3 regions of the Lysinibacillus sp. NPDC094403 genome follow, and region 2 is predicted to be linked to each of the others. Evidence: predicted binding sites of a transcription regulator. Region 2 holds the regulator's gene; each other region holds the start of a gene.
The links. The regulator Rex, encoded in region 2, represses fermentation and respiration genes when NADH is low (regulators of the CRP and FNR family bind a similar motif). The targets are predictions, from matches to a motif close to TTGTGAAATATTTCACAA.
Positions count from the first base shown of each region.

Region 1: the regulator Rex is predicted to act here: its motif matches at 6,180-6,197, upstream of yeiL (transcriptional regulator YeiL).
Region 3: the regulator Rex is predicted to act here: its motif matches at 5,728-5,745, upstream of ACQKMV_RS14775 (anion permease).

Region 1 covers NZ_JBNNTL010000002.1:250,079-258,289, forward strand. The annotation lists gene ACQKMV_RS05495 (oxalate decarboxylase family bicupin) at 16-1,191, shown strand; gene ACQKMV_RS05500 (hypothetical protein) at 1,408-1,605, opposite strand; gene ACQKMV_RS05505 (hypothetical protein) at 1,624-2,091, opposite strand; gene ACQKMV_RS05510 (hypothetical protein) at 2,102-2,437, opposite strand; gene ACQKMV_RS05515 (O-methyltransferase) at 3,086-3,676, shown strand; gene ACQKMV_RS05520 (oxalate decarboxylase family bicupin) at 3,735-4,919, shown strand; gene ACQKMV_RS05525 (MFS transporter) at 4,969-6,120, opposite strand; gene yeiL (transcriptional regulator YeiL) at 6,221-6,883, shown strand; gene ACQKMV_RS05535 (hypothetical protein) at 6,890-7,186, opposite strand; gene ACQKMV_RS05540 (diaminopimelate dehydrogenase) at 7,635-8,211, shown strand, end outside.
Region 2 covers NZ_JBNNTL010000026.1:24,333-32,543, reverse strand. The annotation lists gene ACQKMV_RS22350 (hypothetical protein) at 1-21, shown strand, start outside; gene groL (chaperonin GroEL) at 267-1,907, opposite strand; gene groES (co-chaperone GroES) at 2,055-2,339, opposite strand; gene ACQKMV_RS22335 (CPBP family intramembrane glutamic endopeptidase) at 2,513-3,277, shown strand; gene tatC (twin-arginine translocase subunit TatC) at 3,369-4,190, opposite strand; gene ACQKMV_RS22325 (twin-arginine translocase TatA/TatE family subunit) at 4,209-4,394, opposite strand; gene ACQKMV_RS22320 (redox-sensing transcriptional repressor Rex) at 4,546-5,181, opposite strand; gene ACQKMV_RS22315 (ATP-binding cassette domain-containing protein) at 5,407-7,350, shown strand; gene tsaD (tRNA (adenosine(37)-N6)-threonylcarbamoyltransferase complex transferase subunit TsaD) at 7,912-8,211, opposite strand, start outside.
Region 3 covers NZ_JBNNTL010000009.1:68,707-76,917, reverse strand. The annotation lists gene ACQKMV_RS14800 (VOC family protein) at 157-942, shown strand; gene ACQKMV_RS14795 (cold-shock protein) at 1,035-1,235, opposite strand; gene ACQKMV_RS14790 (formate--tetrahydrofolate ligase) at 1,571-3,250, shown strand; gene ACQKMV_RS14785 (hypothetical protein) at 3,416-3,637, opposite strand; gene ACQKMV_RS14780 (HD domain-containing protein) at 4,737-5,351, shown strand; gene ACQKMV_RS14775 (anion permease) at 5,922-7,343, shown strand; gene ACQKMV_RS14770 (ABC-F family ATP-binding cassette domain-containing protein) at 7,734-8,211, shown strand, end outside.

The DNA of each region.
Region 1 (8,211 bases), on a different contig from region 2:
AAAAAATTGGAGAACATGCCAGAGGGCTATTCTTATGCTCCGCAGCCTATTCGGAAAGATGGGGCGGGTTGGCTGGATAAAGGGCCGAGAGATATTATGAGGGATCTGGAAAATCCTGATATGCTTGTCCCTCCAAAAACAGATGCTGGACTTGTATCAAATTTAAAATTTTCTTTTTCTGATACGCATATGGTTTTAAAAAATGGCGGCTGGTCTCGTGAAATTACTGTTCGTGATCTGCCAATCGCCACTACATTAGCAGGTGTCAATATGAGTTTGACACCGGGTGGAGTACGTGAGCTCCATTGGCATCAACAAGCAGAATGGTCGTATATGCTTCTTGGTCATGCACGCATTACAGCGGTCGATCAAAATGGGCGTAACTTTATTGCCGATGTAGGACCGGGTGATTTATGGTATTTCCCACCAGGAACTCCACATTCTATACAGGGTCTTGAAGATGGCTGTGAATTTTTACTGGTATTTGACGATGGACATTTCTCAGATCTAAGTACATTTTCAATATCTGATTGGTTTGCTCATACTCCTAAAGATGTGCTGTCCGCTAATTTTGGTGTTCCGATGAGCGCTTTTAATCATATTCCAAAAGAACAGGTCTATATTTTTCAAGATAAAGTTCCAGGACCTATAGACACACAAAAAGTACAATCACCCTACGGTACAGTTCCCCAAACCTTCAAGCATCGCCTGCTTGCACAAACTCCTATTAAAACTCCTGGTGGTAGTGTTAGAATTGTGGATTCGACAAACTTTCCTATTTCTAAAAATATCGCCGCAGCGCTTGTCGAGATTAAGCCTGGGGCAATGAGAGAGCTACATTGGCACCCGAATAATGACGAATGGCAATATTACCTTCAAGGTCAAGGACGTATGACCGTATTTGCAGCAAATGGTGTGGCTAGAACATTCGATTATCGTGCAGGAGATGTAGGATACGTACCGTTTGCAAATGGTCACTACATTCAAAATACCGGTACTGAGACATTATGGTTCCTTGAAATGTTTAAAAGTGATAGATTCCAGGATGTTTCGTTAGATCAATGGATGGCCCTTACTCCAACTGAACTTGTACAAAGTAATTTAAATATTGGTCCTGAACTTCTTAACGTATTGAGAAAGGAAAAGTGGCCGGTTGTAAAATATCCTGGATTTTCTTATTATCCAAGGTGAGGGTATAAAAAAGCAGGTGGGAACGATAAAAGATCTTATCTTTCCCACCTGCTTGTTTTTAATATTGATATTTATTTCTAGTAGCAAGCAGAATACCGATTGCTGGAACAGTACAAATAAGCATCGCTGCAAATGATAGTCCAGGTGAAATCTCGTATAAATAGCCGCCTAAAAATGTAAGGATAGCTGTACTTAATCCCTTTACTCTTTTTAGAATTACATATTTTTATTAAGATTTTTTTTTTCCAATAATGAAACAATTAATAATAAAACGATAATAAAAACAAAGGGAATAGAATAAGGGATATTTGAAATAAAATCAGGGATATCAATTATTTTTAAAAAGGTTAGAAGCGAAAAAAAAGCCATTATGCCTAAAACTCCTGATAACATTAGTCTTATTTTTTTAAGCATAATTTATCGTTCCTTTCGTTAGTAGTTTCCGTTTGCTTTACCTACGCAATACATAATATCTGCTTCAAATACTAATGCAGCTCCTACAGCACATGGGACACAAAGTACTGCTGTAGCACAGGCAATTCCACAAACTACTGATAGTGTTTTATAAACCCAACCTGGAACACCTTGATCATCTAAACAATTAAAAAATTTGGATGCCCAACTTGCAGCTTCTGCAGTATCAAGTTTTAAAATTGATAAGATTGAATCTGAATTTTTTTCTTTTTCTGGTGTAATCATAAAATCTTCTTTTGTTAATTGTACATTTTCTGATTTAGTTAATACTCCATCAGTATAGATTTCTATTTGAGAAGTATAATTTTTATCATCTGCTACAATTTTTCTTTCGTCATAATTAACAAGTTCTCCTTTGTTATCAAAGATAACTGTAAGGGCCGAAATGTTTAGCGTAGATTCTATGTTTTTGTATTCTATAGGCATATATAGCACATTATTCTATGTTTTTGTATTCTATAGGCATATATAGCACATTATTCTCGCCATTTTGCTTTGATTGTATGTCTTTGAAATCTAGTTCACCATTTGACTGTAATTTAATAGTTCCTTGTTTTATTAATGTAAGTAATTCTTTCTTTAAATCGTTTGTTTTTTCTTCAGGCATTTCTGAATAATTTTTATTAAAATCCTTAAAAGTTTCAGCTAAACCATTGTATTCTTCGGGTATTGATGTCTGTGCTAGAGTTAAAGGAGTAATTGCTGTAGTAACAAATAAAGTGGCGATTAGTAAAAAAGATAGAAAAATTTTTCCGAACATTTTTTTGTTCATTGCTATCAATCTCCTTTTCATGTTCCTCTTTTTTTTTACTTTTCCCCGGGTATGTTAATAACATATCATTAGTTATGAATATTAAGAAATCAATTTTTGTTGATAATTGAACAAAAATTGAGAAAAGTTAGTAAATTAGCTATTGCTTCCGAGAAATTTGTTTTAATTTTGCTTGTTTTTATAGTGTAATAAGTTACTATCTTTCACTTAATCTGTATTTTGTGTTCATATCTACATGAAAATAGTTCCCAATTTAAATCATGTTTTCCGCCTTCTTTGCTTTTTATCAATTTTTGTCATAAATAGAACAAAAATTGATAAGTTCAAAAAATATTCATCGACAAAAATTTGGGGTGACAAAATCGGCGATCTGTTTCTATACGTAGCCGAAGTAATAAGCTATTACTGAAGATCGCTATGTCAGATATAATAACAAAAACTCTTTGATTAAAGCTGCTTTCGTATAGATTGTTGCTCTGAAAATACTGATTGTTTAAGAAGAAGTCGGAGAATTACAAAGAGCAGATCAACTAGTTAAGGCAATGAAACAAGATTTATATAAGGAAATTACCCAATTTTCGATTCGCGAAAAAATCAGCCTAGAAAAAGCAAATATGTAATTTAAAATCCTAAAGGTGGTTAGTTATTATGTTAACGAAATATCGCTCCAATACATATATTCCGGAATTGGTGAAGGCTAGTAAAATGTTAGCCCAAAGACATAATTTCGAGTATTCATGCTCAGATGAGGCCGGAAGATTGTTGTCAGTGCTTGTTGGTCAAATCATGCATGGAACAATCCTTGAAGTCGGGACTGGCTACGGGGTAGGCAGTGCTTGGATTCTTTCTACCATTGCACCAGATGTACAGTTTGTTTCAGTGGATCATGCAAAGGAAAAAATCGATGCTACTGCTCAAACAATTCGTCATCAGCAGGCAGAATTTTTAGTAGGTGACTGGAAAGAAGCGGTAGCAAAAGGTCCTTTTCAATTTATTTTTGCTGATGTAGCTGCTGCTAAAACGATTGAATGTGTACAACTATTAGAGGCATTAGCTGTTGGAGGTATGTTATTAATGGACGATTTTACGCCTGAAGAACATTTTCCAGAAGAATGGAGAGGGAAACCTGATAAGGTCAGGGACTTTTGGTTAAATCATAAAGAATTAAGAGCTACAGAAATTTACTTAACAGCAACATCCTCTGCTATCCTCGCAACTAAGCTGAAAGGAAAAGAATAATCCAAGTAAAGAAACCATACATATTTTAATAACGATTTCTTTATGAAGAGGTGAATAGTTGGAGAACACGCCAGATGGCTATTCTTATGTACCACAGCCTATTCAGAAAGATGGGGCGGGTTGGCTGGATAAAGGGCCGAGAGATATTATGAGGGATCTGGAAAATCCTGATATGCTTGTCCCTCCAAAAACAGATGCTGGACTTGTACCAAATTTAAAATTTTCTTTTTCTGATACGCATATGGTTTTAAAAAATGGCGGTTGGTCTCGAGAAGTTACCGCTCGTGATTTGCCAATTGCCACTACATTGGCAGGTGTCAATATGAGTTTGACACCTGGTGGAGTTCGTGAACTGCATTGGCATCAACAAGCAGAATGGTCGTATATGCTTTTTGGTCATGCACGCATTACAGCGGTCGATCAAAATGGGCGTAACTTTATTGCCGATGTAGGTCCAGGGGATTTATGGTATTTCCCACCAGGAATTCCGCATTCCATACAGGGTCTTGAAGATGGCTGTGAATTTTTACTGGTGTTTGACGATGGGCATTTCTCAGATCTTAGTACATTTTCAATATCTGATTGGTTTGCCCATACTCCTAAAGATGTACTGTCCTCTAATTTTGGTGTTCCAATGAGCGCTTTTAAACATACCCCGAAAGAACAGGTCTATATTTATCAAGATAAGGTTCCAGGACCATTAGATACACAAAAAGTACAATCCCCATACGGTACAGTTCCTCAAACATTCAAACATAGTCTACTTGCCCAAACTCCTATTAAAACACCTGGTGGCAGTGTCAGAATTGTAGATTCCACTAATTTCCCTATTTCTAAAAATATAGCAGCAGCACTTGTCGAGATTAAATCTGGTGCAATGAGAGAGCTGCATTGGCATCCGAATAATGACGAATGGCAATATTACCTTCAAGGAAAAGGACGTATGACAGTGTTTGCTGCTAATGGCGTGGCTAGAACATTCGATTATCGCGCAGGAGATGTTGGATACGTGCCGTTTGCAAGTGGTCACTACATTGAGAATACCGGTCCTGATACATTATGGTTCCTTGAAATGTTTAAAAGTGATAGATTTCAGGATGTTTCATTAAATCAATGGATGGCTCTTACTCCATCTGAGTTAGTACAAAGCAATTTAAATATTGGTCCTGAACTTCTTAATGTATTAAGAAAGGAAAAGTGGCCGGTTGTAAAATATCCTGGATTTTCTTATTATCCAAGGTGAACATATGAACATATAGAAAAGCAGATGAGATTTTTCTCACCTGCTTATTTTAATATTGATATTTATTTCTAGTAGCAAGCAGAATACCGATTGCCGGAACAGTACAAATAAGCATTGCTGCAAATGATAGTCCAGGTGAAATCTCGTATAAATAGCCGCCTAAAAATGTAAGGATAGCTGTACTTAATCCCATTGCTAATGCGGAGTAAATGCCTTGTGCATTCGGAATTTGCTCCTTCGGCAATGTTTTTGTTAAATAGCTGATAAAAGCGAAATGCGCGAGAGCAAAAGATAATGCATGCAATGTTTGAGAAGCGATAAATACCCAGACATTCGGGAATAGGTAAATGAGAAGCCAACGTAGTGAAGAACCACTTGCTGCTAAAAGTAATAAAGAAGACGAGCGCCATTTTTTAAATAGTGTATCAGCCTTCATAAAATATAAAATTTCGCAAATAACGGCGATGTTTATAATCATCCCCATATAGAATGGATCAACATGTAAATCACCTAAATATATATAGCCATAGCTGTAATAAGAAGCATGTGCGCCTTGCAATAGGATAACTATTAATAAAACAATAGGGAAGCCTTTAATTGTCCATAATGTTTTCATCGACAATGATTTTGCACGTTGTTCTTTCGTCGGTACAACGAGTAACTCTTTTGGTGTAGCCATTTGTTGCATTAACAGCATACCAATCAGGCCGACCACCATACTCCAAAAGATAATGTCATTGCCAAATGCACCTGTCAGCATACTAATGATTAATACTGCAATAACAAAGCCAACGGAACCAAAGGAACGGCTTTTACCATAGTGTACATTTCCATGCTGTACGAGTGTTGCTGCACTACTTTCAACGGCAGGGAGCAAAGCTGGATAAAATACGCTAAATAAAAGAGTTACGATAAGAAGCGAGATAAAGCTTGTGCTTGGTATGTAAAGTAAAGCTGTGATCAGGGCACCTATTGCTAGAATAGTAGTGAGTCGTTTATTATGCACATATTTTGCAAGCGTCGGGAAGAAAAATAGATTTGAAGTTGCTCGTGCTAAAAGACCGCAGCCCATTATGACGCTAGCCTGTGAAACAGTAAGATGTTTGGCATCTACTAGCCACCCTGTCCAATAAGGTAAAAAAATACCCCATGTAAAGAAAAATGCAAAGAAATTTTGAGAAAGCCATCGTTGATTGTTCATAAATTTTACGTACCTCCAATTTAACTATGTTGAATAATAGCACGTTCATCGATACAATAATGTGAGATATCTCACATTTTTTTAAAGGGGAGAGTAAAAAATGCATATACTGACAGCTGAGGAACGTTCATACTATCTTAATAAATATCCAATTGATGATTTTTTTTCTTTTGATATTGATCCATTTCTGGAAGTATGTAAGTTTGACAAAGGGGAATGGATTTTTCAAGAAGGATCATTTCCAGATACGTTATACTACATGATTGAAGGAAAAGCGAAAATATATATGACGCATAAAAACGGAAAGGTCTCGCTTATCGAATACCCAGAGGCGCCGCGTTTTATGGGTGAAATTGAGTTGCTTAATGAGGCGAGATATACGAAGGGAGTTCAGACAGTAACTGAGACGATTTGTTTTTCGATTACACAGTCTTGCAAAGAAAAGTTACTCACGGATGTACTATTTTTACGTAAACTTTGTGTGTTTTTAGGGGAAAAGGCGACCAAAATAACGTCAAAATATACTCAGAATCAAGCATATCCACTTGAAAATCGACTTGCTGCATTTATCCAATTATCGTCAGATCAAGGAATCTATAAAGAAAAACATACGGAAATCTGTGAATATTTAGGGGTTTCTTATCGACATTTATTATATGTACTTGCACAATTTTGCGAAGAAAAAATTTTAGAGAAGAGAAAGAAAGGCTATCACATTATGGATGAAAAGCGTCTTTCCGAATTGGCACAGGAGATACTGTAAGGAATACTACAGCTTATTGTATTCACTTTTTTTAACTAACCAGCGTGCAATCTCTTTGCCGCTATGATAGAAGTTAATCTCATGGACACTTTGGTTTTGTGCGGAAATATTTAGGGTTTCTTCTATAACGCCAAAAGGTATAACCCCTATACGTTGGTGTTTATCGGGTAAAAATCTTTTGTGCTTTGCCTTAGCTTCAATGTTTTTACGAGCTTCAGCAGATTTTTGTGCATTTTGGAATGGACGAGCAAGTAATTCTCCTTGTTCTAATGTTGTGCTAGGTGAATAACAATTACCTTTCATTCAACATGCCCCCTTTGTCGTTAGTTTTATTGTACAAGACATGCAATCGGAAAAGTATTCATTTACAAGGCTTTAACGAAAACTTAAAAGTTAGTGAATCAATTATGCCTCGGCATAATTGCGTCCGGAATCGGCTTTGTGCTTTGGCCTGCAAATGTTTTTTGTGCGAAAGCGAAGCGTCAGCAACAGATGAATTGCCGCAGGACGTGGTGTTTTTAGACTGCGTTCCTCTATTTCAGCAGTTGTTTGTACACCCGCTGAAAGATAGAGTAGTAAAATGTAACCGTATTCATGCCATTAACGAATAGAAATCATAGAAAATTTGTATAATTCCAAGAGAAAAACACTTACTCAAACTATTGTGAATTTTCCCAACACAACGTATTATAGTAGTAGATTTAACGTGAAGGACTTCACATTGTCACGTAATCGTGAGGAGGAATTTTTAATGAGTGCAATTCGAGTAGGTATTGTAGGTTATGGAAATTTAGGGCGCGGTGTAGAGTATGCAATTTCACAAAATCCAGATATGGAATTAGTAGCGGTATTCACACGTCGCGATCCTTCAACTGTAAACATTGCAAGTAATGCAAGCGTATATTTAGTGGATGATGCTGAAAAATTCCAAAATGACATTGATGTGATGATTTTATGTGGTGGCTCAGCAACAGATTTACCAGAGCAAGGACCACACTTTGCACAATGGTTTAATACAATTGATAGCTTTGATACACATGCGAAAATCCCTGAGTTTTTCGAGGCTGTAGATGCAGCGGCACAAAAATCTGGTAAAGTATCAGTCATTTCAGTTGGCTGGGATCCAGGTTTATTTTCATTAAATCGTTTACTCGGGGAGTCAGTTCTACCAGTAGGCACAACTTATACTTTCTGGGGAGACGGTTTAAGTCAAGGTCACTCAGATGCTATACGTCGTATTGAGGGTGTTAAAAATGCTGTACAATACACATTACCTATTAAAGAGGCTGTAGACCGTGTTCGCAACGGTGAAAATCCTGAGCTGACAA
Region 2 (8,211 bases):
AGGTTGAAGCAAAAAGAATAAGTCTAAAGCTCTTTTTCAGGGTTTTATTAGCTTTATCAGCGATTGTTGGGATTTATCAGCGATTGTCGAGGTTTATCAGCGATTTTGCTATTTTTATCAGCGATTGTTGGGATTTATCAGCGATTTTGCTATTTTTATCAGCGATTGTCCATATTCTATCAGCGATTCACTGAAAAATATTCGCTAAAGCATAAAAATCACTTCTCAAATTTGAGAAGTGATTTTTATTTGGCTGGAGCCGTAGATTACATCATGCCGCCCATGCCGCCCATGCCGCCCATACCAGACATATCTGGCATTGCTGAAGCTGGTTCTGGGATGTCTGCTACAACTGCTTCTGTTGTTAAGAATAGAGCTGCTACAGATGCTGCGTTTTGTAGAGCTGAGCGAGTTACTTTCGCTGGGTCTACTACGCCCGCTTCAATCATGTTTACCCATTCGCCAGTTGCAGCATTGAAGCCTACACCGATTTTTTCGCGTTTTAGACGATCTACGATAATTGAGCCTTCAAGACCCGCGTTGTTTGCGATTTGACGAACTGGTTCTTCTAAAGCACGTAGAACAATTTTAATACCAGTTGCTACGTCGCCGTCTTCTACATTTGCAACTTTTTCAACTGCTGCATATACGTTAAGAAGTGCTGTACCACCACCTGATACGATTCCTTCTTCAACTGCTGCACGAGTTGAGTTAAGAGCATCTTCAATGCGAAGTTTGCGCTCTTTTAGTTCTGTTTCTGTTGCAGCACCAACTTTGATTACTGCTACACCACCTGCTAATTTTGCAAGGCGTTCTTGTAATTTTTCTTTATCGAATTCTGAAGTTGTTTCAGCAAGTTGAGCACGGATTTGACCAATACGGCCTTCGATTGCATCTGCACTGCCAACACCTTCTACGATTGTTGTATTGTCTTTTGTAACAACAACTTTTGCAGCGCGACCAAGTGATGTAATATCAGCTGATTTAAGGTCTAAGCCTAATTCTTCTGTAATTACTTGACCACCTGTTAAAATTGCGATATCTTCAAGCATTGCTTTACGACGATCACCAAATCCTGGAGCTTTAACCGCTACCGCATTGAATGTACCGCGAAGTTTGTTTACTACAAGTGTTGCAAGAGCTTCACCTTCAACATCTTCAGCGATGATTAACAGTGGACGACCTTGTTGTACCACTTGTTCTAATAATGGTAATACTTCTTGAATGTTTGTAATTTTTTTATCAGTAATAAGAATGAATGGGTTGTCTAATACAGCTTCCATTTTATCTGTATCTGTTACCATGTAGTGTGATGCATAGCCACGGTCGAATTGCATACCTTCAACTACATCAAGCTCAGTTGTGAAGCCTTTAGATTCTTCAATAGTAATAACACCATCGTTACCTACACGTTCCATTGCCTCTGCAATTAATTGACCTACTTCATCATCAGCAGCAGAGATAGCCGCAACCTGTGCGATTTCCTCTTTGTTGCTTACTGGGCGAGAAATAGCGTGTAATTCTGTAAGGGCTGCTGCAACTGCTTTGTCGATCCCTTTACGAATACCTACAGGATTTGCACCAGCTGTTACGTTTTTCAAGCCTTCACGAATAATTGCTTGAGCTAATACTGTTGCAGTTGTTGTACCGTCACCAGCGATTTCATTTGTTTTAGAAGCAACTTCTGCTACTAATTTTGCACCCATGTTTTCATATGGGTTTTCTAGTTCGATTTCTTTTGCAATTGTTACACCATCATTTGTAATAAGTGGTGAACCGAATTTTTTTTCTAAAACTACGTTACGACCTTTAGGCCCTAGAGTAATTTTTACTGCGTTTGCTAATTTATCTACACCTTGTAGCATTAATGAACGAGCGTCTTCTGAGAATTTAATATCTTTTGCCATTTGAATTTACCCTCCTGGAATGGAATATTCGTTAAGCTTCATCAATATATTTATAAAAATTTCGCCATACTGTCATCGTCATCGACCCATTTGTTTATCTGTGACGATCACTCAAGGCATTTACTTTAATCAAGCTAAAATATTAATTTATTCAATAATTGCAAGAATATCGCTTTCGCGTAAAATTAGGTATTCATTACCTTCATATTTAACTTCTGTACCAGAGTATTTTGAGAAAATAATGCGGTCGTCAACTTTAACGTCAAGCTCTACACGTTGCCCGTTCTCTAATATACGACCTGTCCCAACTGCTACAACTTTACCTTCTTGCGGTTTTTCTTTTGCAGAGTCTGGCAGTACAATACCGAATGCAGATTTTTCTTCTACCTCGATTAGTTCGATTACAATACGATCTCCTAGTGGTCTTAACAAGTGAAACAACCTCCTATTAATAAAATGTATGTTCAAGCGTTTTTAGCACTCTACACAGACGAGTGCTAACACAATTATTATGATAATCAATCGTACTTTTTTTTGCAAGTCAGAACTACGAAAAATTTTGTTTTCTTTCCATATTCCTCTACAATAGAAAGATAGCATAATGAATGGAAAGGATTTTGACTGTGAACAATTCTCAAAAAATATTTAAACATAAAAAAACAGCCCTTTATGTTTTATTGATCTATATTCTCATGCAAATATCAGGTAGATGGCTGGCACAACCGTTTCACAAGCTTGTTATGAGTACAACCGGTTTACCTAGTGAGCAAGCTGCTCCACTTACGCAAGGCTGGTATATTGCACTTAGCTTTGCCATTGCATTAATTCTAAGCTTAATCATAACATCTCGCGATAAAGCGTTTTGGGATATTTATCAAGGAAAGAAAGAAACTATACCACTGTCAATTATGTGGGGAATTATTGGTTTCTTCCTAGTTTTTATTGGCCAAATGATTGGCGCAGCTATCGAAATGGCTATATTCGGTATCCAAGGTGGGTCGCAAAACACAGCTGATATTGTAGCTATTGCAAAAGGTGCTCCTATTGCGATATTAGCAATTGTCGTATTTGGACCAATATTAGAAGAGTTCGTCTTCCGCCGTGTTATTTTTGGATCGCTTGTCCAAACAACTAATTTCTGGGTAGCCGGTATAGTAAGCGCAATATTCTTCGCACTTATTCATTTCGACTTCTCACATATCTTGCTTTATACAATCTGCGGATTGATTTTTGCCTTCTTATATCACAAAACAAAACGTATTTGGACGTCCATTATCGCCCATGTCATGCTGAATGGTTTTGTGACACTTGTACAATTGTATGCAGAACCATTGCAAAAGTTTCTTGAACAACTAGAAAAAATGCAATAAAAATCAGTGGAAGTTTTTCTTCCCACTGATTTTCAGGTAGATATAACGACGAAAAAGCTCGATGCTTCTAATTAGCATCGAGCTTCTATTTTTATTGATTCAATTCTTCGATTTGACGGCGCTGCTGTTCAAGTGCCTCTTCGACCTGGCGTTTTTGCTCAGCTTCTTGTTCTTCCTTCATTCGCATTTCCTCTGATTTTAAGTATTTCTTATAGCCAACACGGGAAATCATAATGCTAATTTCATAAAGCATAAATAACGGTACTGAAACCATTAAGTGTGAAGCTAATTCAGGTGGTGCGATTAGAGCAGCACATACAAATAAACCAAAGTATGAGTACTTACGAATACGAATTAGTAACTCAGGCGATAGAATCCCAATACGTGAAAAGAACAAGACGACGATCGGTAATTGAAAAAGAAAACCAAAAGGTATTGTAAGCTTAAATAAAAACGAAAAATATTCATGTATGCCAATCGTTTGCTGAATTTCTAATTCATTTGATAAATTCATCATAAACTTTATGACGTAAGGGAATAGTAAAAAATATGAAAAAGATAGCCCTGCTAAAAACAATATAAACGAATACGGGATATAGCTTAAGGTTGCTTTTCGTTCCACGTCCCTTAGTCCGGGGCTAATAAATGCCCACAATTGATACATCAATACCGGAGAAGATAGAATAAATGCTATTAAAAAAACGACTTGGATATAAATTGCAAGTGGTGTTACTACATCAAACGCATGAAGCTCTATATTATAATTCGCTCCAGTAGTTTGAAGGTATTTAACAAGCGGTTTCGCAACAAAAAAGCCGCCAGCCATAGCGAGAACAAAGAAAACGGCAACAATAAAAAGCCGTTTTCTTAATTCTTCTATATGCTGAATGACAGTTAGATCTTTTGGATTCATTCCTCAAACATCCTAACTTTACTTATCTAGTTCTTTCTTTTTCTTGTCATCATCATCTTCGTCGGCTAATCCTTTAGTAGCATTTTTGAATTCACGTAATGTTGAACCAAATGCTTTACCAAGCTCCGGTAACTTCTTAGGACCGAAAATTAGTAATGCGACAATTCCGATAATAATGAGGCTCATAGGACCAATACCACCCATTAAAGCCACCTCCTCTTTATATCCATCATTTTAACGCATATTTCGCCATTATGCTAACTAATAATATGTGAAAGTTTTTCGCCACTCTCTCATTTTACTACATACCTCTATTGACAAAAAATGTGAGCTATACTTAAAGTATGTACATTTATCACTCTTCCTGATTACGAATTAAATAAATAAGCGCCTGTAATTCTACCGATAAATCGATTGTTAAAAGTTGCATTTTATCTGGTACAGTAATACGCTCTGGCGTAAAGTTCAAAATTCCTTTTGCGTTCATTACCGCTAATCTATCAGCCATTTTCTGTGCGGAACGTGGTGAAACTGTTAAAATTGCAAGCTCTGCTCCATATTCTGCATACTTTTCTTCCAATAAATCAGGATGAAAAACAGGAATATTGCTAATCATCTTACCTTCCTTCGGGGCCTTTGAATCAAATGCCACAACGATATGAGTATTATGATTTTTTTGAAAATTATATTTTAATAAAGCACTACCTAAATTACCTACACCAATTAACGCTACTTTTGTCGCTTCATGTTGATCGAGCGTTTGACTAAAAAATTTTAAGAGATGCTGCACATCATAGCCGTATCCCTTTTTCCCTAGAGCACCAAAATAAGAAAAATCACGGCGAATAGTTGCAGAATCAATTTTCATCGCTTCACTCAGTTCCTTCGATGAAATGCGCTCCATGCCTTCTTGTGCAAAGTTTTGAATAAATCGATAGTAAAGAGGAAGTCTTTTTGTAGTGGCTTGTGGAATTTTTAATTCTTGTTTCAAACTTTTTCCTCCTTATATGTATCAAATAGCATGATACATACTTAATTAACTATTTACTAAGTTTATAATATTCACTGGAGTATTCCCCTTTAGTTAATGGCGCTTTTACGCACTAACTAAAGGGAAATCGTTTCAATCTTACATGACAGCTTAGCATAAGTAAAGCCTCGACATTGCAAGCGAATCGCTCATCTATTACACTAAGGAAGAATTGAGGTGTCAAGAATGATTGTTTTACAGGTCAATCAACTATATAAATCCTTCCTTGCAGATGAAATTTTAAGTGGCGTAAAATTAGAGGTTCAACATCGTGACCGCGTTGCATTAGTAGGTCGTAACGGTGCTGGTAAGTCCACTTTACTTAAAATAATTGCTGGTCAAATGTCATATGACTCTGGCGATATAATTATTCCTAAAGGTGTACAAATTGGATATTTAGAGCAACATGCTGGATTAAATTCAACATTGTCTATTTGGGATGAAATGATGACAATTTTTGAACCGCTTATTGCACAAGAACAAGCACTACGGTCACTAGAACAACAAATGGCTGATCCCACTGTTTATGAGAATTCTACTTTATATGCAAAAATAATGTCTGAATACGATCATTTACAGCATACTTTTAAGGATGCGGGTGGCTATCAATATGAATCTGATACACGTTCTGTCCTTCATGGCATGCAGTTTTATCCTGAGGATTACCAAAAGCCAATTAGCTCACTATCAGGGGGACAACGAACTCGTTTAGCACTCGCTAAACTTCTTTTAAGTAAACCTGACCTATTAATACTCGATGAACCTACTAACCATTTGGATATTGAAACCCTCTCTTGGTTGGAATCATATTTAAAAGGCTATGAAGGGGCTATTCTAATTGTTTCCCATGACCGCTACTTCTTAGACCAGGTTGTTTCCATTGTCTACGAAGTCTCTCGTCATCGTGTCACAAAATATACAGGCAATTATAGTAACTATTTAGATGAAAAAGCGAAAAATTATGAGCGTGATTTAAAGCTATTTGAACGACAACAAGATGAGAAAGCCAAGCTTGAGGAATTTATTCAAAAAAATATTGCTCGTGCTTCTACTACTAAAATGGCACAAAGTCGTCGTAAAATGCTTGAACGTACAGAATGGATGGATTCCCCTGATGGCGATGAAAAGTCAGCAAGCTTCGGTTTTACAATTGAACGTCAAAGTGGTAATGATGTATTATCTATTGATGACTTAGCGATAGGTTATGGTGATAAGAAAATATCAAGCGGCATCACATTACGTACTTTCCGCGAAGATCGAATTGCATTAGTTGGACCAAATGGTGTTGGTAAATCAACTTTATTAAAAACGATTGTCAAAGATTTGCTACCACTCTCTGGAGAGATTCGCTATGGTACAAATGTTCAAATTGGTTATTATGATCAAGAGCAGGCAAAGTTATCGAGCAATAAAAGTGTTCTAAAAGAGTTATGGGATGAATGGCCATTAATGAATGAAAAAGATATTCGCTCGGTGCTTGGCCGTTTCTTATTCAGTGGAGAAGAAGTAGATAAAACTGTGTCGTCTTTATCTGGTGGAGAAAAAGCTAGACTTGCATTAGCTAAGTTAATGATGCAAAAGGCAAATTTCTTAATTCTCGATGAGCCTACCAATCACTTAGACTTAGATAGTAAAGAGATACTTGAAAACGCACTTATCGATTATCCTGGAACGCTCTTATTTGTATCGCATGACCGATATTTCATCAATCGAATCGCTACTAAAGTAATCGATCTATCTGGAGATGGTTCCTTTGAGTACTTAGGTGACTATGATTATTATCTTGAGAAGAAACAAGAGCTATTAGAAATTGCACAAATGAAGGCTGCCGCTCAACCGCAAGTACAAGCTGATGTACTTGAGAAGATATCTACCTCTAAAATTGATAAAGAGGCTAAAAAACGGGAGCGCCAAATTAGACGCATGCTTGAAGAACTAGAGGGGAAAATGCAACAAGCGAATCTTGAAATAGCTCGATTAGAAGAAGCCCTTTGCGATCCCGAGATTTTCACAGACCACGAAAAAATTACACAGCTTCAAGATGAACTATCAACAGCTAAGGAACAATACGAGTTATTTGAAATGGAATGGCTTGAGCTAAGTGAAGAACTTGAAAATATTATTTTATAACATCCCTCTGGAGTGGAATATAACTTGTAAAGCCATGTGCCTTGTCGCATGGCTTTTTACTTTACTCGCCTTGATTTTTCATATATATTGGTCAAGTGCTATTTTTCGACAAAAAATGCCCACAGCTTTATACACACAATAAATCTAGTAATATCAACATATCAACAGACTTTTCCACATTGTCCACAATTCAAAATTATTTTATCCACATCACTTTGTGCAAAACAGGCTACTATATATTGAATAATCACAAGTTATGCACAAGTTATCAACATTTTGTGCATAAGTACGAATGTTCGATGTTTTAATTGCTCTTTACCTGTGGATAATTTTCCGAAAAATTTGTCAACTTATTAAATCTAATTTTCTTATAAACAATTTTTTCTCAACAATTTTTTCACAAAAGCAAAAAGAGGTATTTTAGAATCAACTCTAAAACACCTCTTTTCTATAATCAATTATGCCTCAGCATAATTGCGTCCGAAATCGGCTTTGTGCTTGCACAAAGAACTCCTTTCCGATTTTGTGACATCCGCCGGAGGCTTTAACTTCTGAAAGAAGTTAAACCCAGGATTTTAACTCCATACCTGGGCGACCGTTCATTGATAAATTACCGCGAATACCTGCTTCAAACATTGGTGTTGCTGCTGCCCCTATCATAGCGGCATTATCTGTACACAACTTTAATGGTGGCACATAAAACGGGATACCTTCTTCTGCAAATACAGAATCAAGTGATGTACGTAAGCCTTTATTTGCCGCTACACCTCCCGCTGCAATAACCTGTTTCACTTTATATTCGCGAGCTGCCCGTAATGTTTTCGCAGTTAACACTTCAACTACACTATCCTGAAATCCTTT
Region 3 (8,211 bases), on a different contig from region 2:
AGCATCGGCATTGAAATCATTTTGTTGCCAAGCATTTAAAAAAAGATATCATAAAATATAGTAACTTCTTAATAATTATAATATTCTTAATTTTATTTTAAACCAACAAAACTAACAGGTAAAGTATATAATAGAGGAAAAAAAGGGGGTTCAGTAATGACTTTATATTTTGATCATCTAGTTCATCAAGTTCAATCACCAGAGAATGCAAAGGTTTTCTTAAACAAACGTAATATCCATACAGTTAACGGTGGTCAACATACAATGTGGGGGACATACAATACGTTAAGCTATTTTGGATTAAACTATATTGAACAAATAGCAATCTATGATCGTGATTTATTTGAAAATGCAGCGAAATTACCTTATTCCTTACATTATACGTTTAAGAGTGCTAACGAGCGCTATGGTTTTTCAAGAATTGCGTTACGTACAAAAAATATTGAGGAAGAGGGTCAACGTTTGCGTGCACTTGGCTTTGAAGTATATGGACCTGATGTTTGTAGTCGCACAAGACCAGATGGCTCTGTAGTAGGATGGAAGTTATTGCATTTTGGAAAGCCAGGGCAGGCAATTGATTTCCCATTTTTAATCGAGTGGTCTGATACAGATGAGGAACGTGTTGCACAATTAAAAGCAAATGGAGCCATTGAGACGAAACAATCAATATCGATGGAATCTGTACAATTCTATGTAAAAGATGTGCAAGCTACAGTTAAATTATGGAGAGAAGTATTACAACTTCCAGAGCCTGAACAACAAGAACAGTTTATTTCCTTACACTTACCAAATATTCGCCTAGATTTTTATGAAGAAGTCGCTGCAACTAATATGACGCTAGGCCATTTAAATGAAGGACCGTTTGGGGTTACACTTAAAGATACAGACAGAACGAAGGAAACAATAGTTTTTCCAGCAGCTTTTTATTGGATCAATCGCTGAAGCTATAGGTGTTCGGAATATGAAGCATCACTAAAACCAATATGAACATTTAAAAAAAGGAGCCGTTCATCCAACGAACAGCTCCTTTGCACTTATAATTTCACAACATTTGACGCCTGGGGTCCTCGATTGCCTTCCACCACATCAAATGATACCTTTTGACCTTCTTCAAGTGTACGGAAGCCTTCCTCTTGGATGCCCGTAAAATGTACAAATACATCTTCTCCATCATCACATTCAATAAAGCCATATCCTTTTTCATTATTGAACCACTTTACGATTCCCTGTTGCATAAGCATTCGCCTCCAATGCGCTTGAATATAGAACTAAAAATCAATTAAGTTGTGACATAATTAAGAAAATGTGAAAAAATGCATTTTCATTAAGAACATACATGAAATGAGCAAAGTTGTCAATTGATTGTCGAAATGCTTGTATAACTAACATGATTTCTTTCACAATAAAGTCTATAATGGAATTAACTTCTTTCAGCAAATTTCTGCTGAAAGAAGTTAAGGCCTCCGGCGGATGTCACAGAATCGGAAAGGAATTCTTTGTGCTAGCACAAAGCCGATTCCGGACGCAATTATGCCGGCATAATTGATCGACAAAGAAAGTAGGATGCCAAATGACAACGACAAATCAACCATTAACAGATTTAGAAATCGCAAATAAAGCGGTTATGAAGCCTATTACAGAAATAGCGAAAGCTGCAGGTATTCCAGAGGATGCACTTGAGCAATATGGTCGCTACAAAGCAAAAATTGATCCATTAAAAATAACAGCACATGGTGAGGATGCAAAGGTTGTATTAGTTACAGCCATTAGTCCAACTCCAGCAGGTGAAGGGAAATCAACTGTTACGGTTGGACTTGCAGATGCACTTCATCAATTGAAGAAAAATGTTGCTGTTGCTTTACGTGAGCCATCACTCGGCCCTGTAATGGGTGTTAAAGGTGGCGCAACAGGTGGTGGATATGCACAGGTTGTACCGATGGAGGATATTAACTTGCATTTCACGGGTGACCTTCACGCGATTACGACTGCGAATAATGCATTATCAGCCTTTATCGATAATCATATCCACCAAGGAAATGTATTAAATATTGACCCTCGCCGTATTATCTGGAAGCGTGTTATGGATTTAAATGATCGCGCCCTTCGTAAAGTTGTTGTGGGCCTCGGTGGTCCTGTTCAAGGAATGCCACGTGAGGATGGCTTTGATATTACTGTTGCATCAGAAATTATGGCAGTTTTCTGTTTAGCTACAAGTATTGAAGATTTACGTGAACGTTTAGCAAGTATCGTAATCGGTTATACATTTAATCGTGAGCCCGTATTCGTGCGTGATCTTCAAGTGGAAGGGGCATTAACATTATTATTAAAAGATGCCTTCAAACCAAACTTAGTGCAAACACTTGAGGGAACACCTGCCATTATTCACGGTGGGCCATTTGCCAACATCGCACACGGCTGTAACTCAATTATGGCGACACAAACAGCACGTAAGCTAGCCGATATCGTTGTGACAGAAGCGGGCTTCGGTTCTGATTTAGGTGCAGAAAAATTCATGAACATTAAAGCACGTAAAGCAGGCTTTAAACCAAGTGCCGTTGTCATTGTGGCTACTATTCGTGCATTAAAAATGCATGGTGGCGTAGCAAAAACAGAATTAGTTGGTGAAAATGTAGAGGCACTTTTACAAGGAATTGCAAACCTAGAGAAGCATGTAGAGACTATTCGTACATTTGGTGTAGAGCCGATTATCGCACTTAATCGCTTTATTACAGATACAGAGGCAGAACTTGCTGCTGTATTAAATTGGTGTCAAGAAAAGCATGTACGCATTGCTCGTACGAATGTCTGGGAGGAAGGCGGAAAAGGTGGTCTAGCCTTAGCTGAACAAGTGCTAGCTGTTCTTGATAAAGAAAACAATTTCTCACCTCTATATGATGTAACAGAATCTATTGAGGAAAAAGTGCGTACAATTGTGCAAAAAGTTTATGGTGGGAAAGATGTGCAATTTACCGACCAAGCGAAAAAACAAATTGCTCAAATCGAAAAATTTGGCTGGGATTCTCTGCCGATTTGTATGGCGAAAACACAATACTCCTTATCCGACCAACCAAGTCTTTTAGGACGTCCTGAAGGCTTTACAATTACCATTCGCGAAGTCATTCCTAAGCTTGGTGCAGGCTTCCTAGTTTGCTTAACTGGGGATATTATGACAATGCCAGGTTTACCAAAAGCACCTGCCGCTTTGCGTATGAATGTTGATAATGAAGGACATGCGGTAGGGTTGTTCTAGATTGAAAGAAATACAAAAGAATATGTAAATGTAAAAGCTGCTCCTTTAAGTTATAAAGGGCAGCTTTTTAACTTCTTTGTGAGGATGTCCAGAAGTTAAGCTTCATGCGGATGTCACTGAATTATGTCAAGGCATAATAGTCTTTGTGAAAAAGGGGGAAGAAAATTAATATCCCCCATATTCAATAAGGAGAAAACTAACTAACCATAAAAAAATTGCAATTCGAATGATTATATTCATTATTTTTTCAAAAAAAGTAAGTTTTCTTTCACGCTTTAATTTTTTTATAAGTCTCACAGAAAAAATTGAACATAAGAGAAGGAATGCTATAGAAATTTGATATATGTTTTCTAACAGGTTTACATTTTCTAACAAGCTTTTCAACATAATCATCCTCTCTTACTAGAATGTATGAGTTGTCTGATTTTAGTATGCTGATACTTTAATAAATTAATAAAAGCTGATTTTATCTACAATAAGTATGATGGGAGCTTTATTGGTTCTTCTGCGGGTTCGTATTACAAACTTTTTGTTCCTATATGGGTTATCATAAACTGCTATCGACTATTACCATCAATATATGTAATTTCACGGTGTTTCCCCAATGTGCATATTATCTCCCGTGTTCAAAACAATTTTTTCCCTTAAGAATGTCTTAGAAGGGAAATAGGGAATAACAAGTAGCAGGGAAAATTGAGATAAGGAGATATATGTCTTTAAAATGTCAATTGAAGAAAAAATAATAAAAGCTGCCATCATCTACAAAAAATAAGATGGGCAGCTTTTACTTTTTCTTCAGCGGGTTGGTATTACATAACATAACTATCGTTCCTACTTCCTTCATAACTTAATACTTCATTTACGGCTTAAATGAAATTCGGAAAAATTGTTGCCTAAAAAAGATTTATCTATTTTTGTTAGCAAGACTTAGATGATTTGACTTTTCGCAAATGTTGGCAAGTAATTGGTATACTATTTGCCATTAATGGGAGGAGTTACGTTCACACATATTCAAGATCATGAATAGAAGAAGGTAACATCTATTAATGATAATAAAATCACACACTTGGCGACATATGCTCAAAGCCTTCAAAACAGTCTAACTGTTTGTTCACTTTTTTCATCATGTACATTCACTATGCGGGTTAAAACAAAGAATTTCTAAGGGAAAGTGTTCACTTTTATTTGTTTTCTTAGATGATTGGTTTTCACTATACGCACGTCATCTTTCAACACATTATTCAATTGTAAGCCCGCTGAAGTTGTTAAATCTGTCTGTCAAAACATAGTTCTTGTACACCACTGAAATAGTGAGCTTACAGAACAAAGTCAGCTGTTCTGTACATTTATCTTACAATATTCTGAAAAATTTGTCAATTGAAAACGACTTTTCAAGTTAATTTTTTTATAAGCCTAGAGGTTACTTAATTACCAACTGTTCTATGCTATACAGTATAATAAAGTATGAAGGGACTGAACAAAGAAAATGAACAATTTAATGGACAAAGTACGGGGAATTTATGAGCAGTTTGATGCTAGTCATGATTTTCAACACATTGAACGTGTTTATCAAAATGCGTTAACGATATTACATACAGAGCCGGAAGCGGATGCAGAAGTCGTGAAAATTGCTGTGCTTTTGCATGATGTAAGTGATAAAAAGTATACCGATAGCAAAGAGCAAGAAAATAAGCTAATTGCCGAGCTACCTTTAAGTGAAGTAAAAAAGCAACATATCCGAGATTGTATTGCACAAGTATCGTATAATGGTGGCAATGAGCTAGAAGCAACTTCTATTGAAGCAAAAATAGTACGAGATGCGGATCGCTTAGATGCGATTGGAGCAATCGGTATTGCACGCACATTTGCCTATGGTGGGGCTAAGGGTCGAAAGCTTTATGATAAGGAAGAGGATGCACGTAAGGATATGACAGAGGAGGAGTATCGTAGTAAAAATACATCCTCAGTTACCCATTTTTATGAGAAGCTATTATTGCTGAAGGATTTAATGATTACAGAGAAGGGCAAGCAAATGGCTAATGAACGTCATCAATTTATGGTACAGTTTTTAGAGCAATTACAAAATGAAATAGGTGAGTAATTACTCACGTTACTAAAAAATAATCCGTTGTCTTTTTCAATAGACAACGGATTTTAATGTTTGAATATTGCTGATTAATTTACTTCGGAAGGAGAATGAATAAAAAACATGTAAGTTTATTTTTTACTTCAATTTTTTCGGCTGCCCCTTGTTCAGGATATGAGTTTGCAATCGTTCCATTACTGTGACATGTTAATCGTTTCTAATTTCAATGTATCCAGCGATCGAATCTTTCGAAGTTGATGTTTTGCTGTCTGAAATGTGGAGGATTGATTCTCACATATAAGCTAATTTAAACGATAGGTGTATTTTTTCAATGGAATTGCACATGCTAATTTTAAATAAAAAGTATCTTATTACCAATAAAATTAACAAAAAGGGAAATATTTCAGAATCGAGGTCATTTTTTTTCTTAGAAATGAGTGAAAACCCTTTTCATCCATTACATAAAGCATATATAATAACTTATGTTTTTTTGACAATGGGGATCTTGATTTAGCTTTATATTAGATTGTGGGAGAATTTCCTTTCAAAATACAATGGGGTAACCGTCAAAGGAGTATTTACATCATGAAAGAAGCAAAAAGCGCAGTTAAGTGGATTCCTTTCTTCATTACCCTTGCTGTTGGAGTGGCTATCTGGTTTTGTCCAGCACCCTCAGGAGTAGATGAAAAAGCATGGCATCTGTTCGCTATATTTGTTGCGACAATTATAGGATTTATAACGAAACCGTTGCCAATGGGAGCTGTATCCATTATTGCTATGGCTATGATTGCCATTACTAATACATTAACCATTGAAGAGACATTAAGCGGTTTTGGCAATTCAACGATTTGGCTAATTGTTATTGCCTTCTTTATTTCTCGTGGATTTATTAAAACGGGACTAGGGGAACGAATTGCTTATGTATTTGTTCGTCTTTTTGGGAAAAAAACTTTGAGTCTGTCTTACTCTTTACTAGCGAGTGACCTAATATTAGCGCCAGCTATTCCTAGTAATACAGCTCGTGCGGGTGGTGTTATTTTCCCAATCATCCAGTCATTATCTCATACTTTCGGATCTAAACCAGAAGACGGTACAGAGCGTAAGATGGGTGCCTTTCTTTTGAAGGTAGGCTTTCAAGGGAATTTAATAACGTCTGCAATGTTTATGACAGCCATGGCAGCGAATCCTTTAATTGTAAAGCTAGCAAGTGATACAGCTGGCGTATCTATTACCTGGTTCGGTTGGGCAATGGCAATGATTGTCCCAGGATTAACAGCTTTAATCGTTGTTCCTTATGTTATTTATAAAATCTATCCGCCTGAAATTAAGGAAACACCTGAGGCAGCAGCTATCGCTAAAAAGAAACTGGATGAATTTGGTCCACTGAAAAGTTCTGAGAAACGAATGATCGTAGTATTTGTTGTTGTGTTGTCGTTATGGATTGGTGGAGACTACTTAGGAATTAGTGCCACTACAGCAGCTCTTATAGGTCTTTCATTGCTGTTATTGTTAGATGTGTTAACATGGGCAGATATTAAAAAGGAAGAAGGAGCATGGGATACACTAGTTTGGTTTGCAACACTATTTATGATGGCATCTTTTATGAACAAACTAGGGCTGATTCCATGGTTTAGTAATGAAGTTGGTGGACTTGTATCTGGGTATAGTTGGATATGGGCTGTTTTAATATTAGCATTAGTCTATTTCTATTCTCATTATTTCTTTGCGAGTTCCACTGCCCATATTAGTGCGATGTACGCAGCATTTTTATCTGTAATGTTGCAAGCAGGAGCACCAGCAATGCTAGCAGCTATATTATTAGCAGCATTTAGTAATTTATTTGGCGCCACTACTCATTATGGTTCTGGTCCAGCACCGGTATTCTTTGGTGCAGGTTATATTGATCAAAAAAAATGGTGGACAGTCGGATTTGTTGTTTCCGTTGTTACCATCCTGATCTTTGTTGTAGTAGGAGGATTATGGTGGAAGCTTCTAGGTTATTGGTGAAATAAATAGCTTCTGTGAGGCTGGGACATAACTAAATGATTCCTTCAAAAAGCCGATCACTAAATTAACAAAACACGATAAATAGAAAAACCGAACTATTCCGAAACACTTCATGAGCACTTCATTGGATAGTTCGGTATTTTTGTTGGCTGAAACACTTTTGTCTCTGCCTCTTTTTTTGAGATTTTTTAGAAGTTCTTTACATACCCTCGCTCTTCTTCATTTTGCTGTTAAATGGGGGAGGCATTTTTTAGATAGCTAAGAAGAGTTTGTTGTCCTTTGTTTACCTGTCATTTGGTGTTATGATAAAAATGGATATCAATAATAAACTACATATAAAAAGTAGTATGGACACTAAACAACACCTAATGAAAGAGATGGACAAGTGTAATGAGTCATTTAATAGTACAAAATTTAACGAAAACAGTGGGCGATAAAACGCTCTTTCAAAATATTGAATTTACGATTTATGAGGGGGAGCGAGCTGGACTAATTGGTATTAATGGTACTGGTAAATCCACATTGCTTTCTATTTTAGCTGGTGAAATCGAAGCGGACTCAATGAATGTTGATCGCCCAAATAAATACCGCACTGCTTATTTACCTCAGGAGCCTACTTTTGAAAGCGGAGAAACTGTGTTACAGGCAGTGTTTGCTGGGGATTCACCTATTTTAAAACTTAATCGTGAGTATGAGGAAACTGTTGCTGCACTTGCGTTAAACCCGACTTCAGAAAGTTTACAAAAAACGTTATTTAGTTTGCAGCATCGTATGGATGAGGAGCAGGCATGGGATGTCAATGCACTTGCTAAAACTGCGCTTACGAAGCTTGGAATTGAAATGTTTGATAAAGAAGTTTTAACACTTT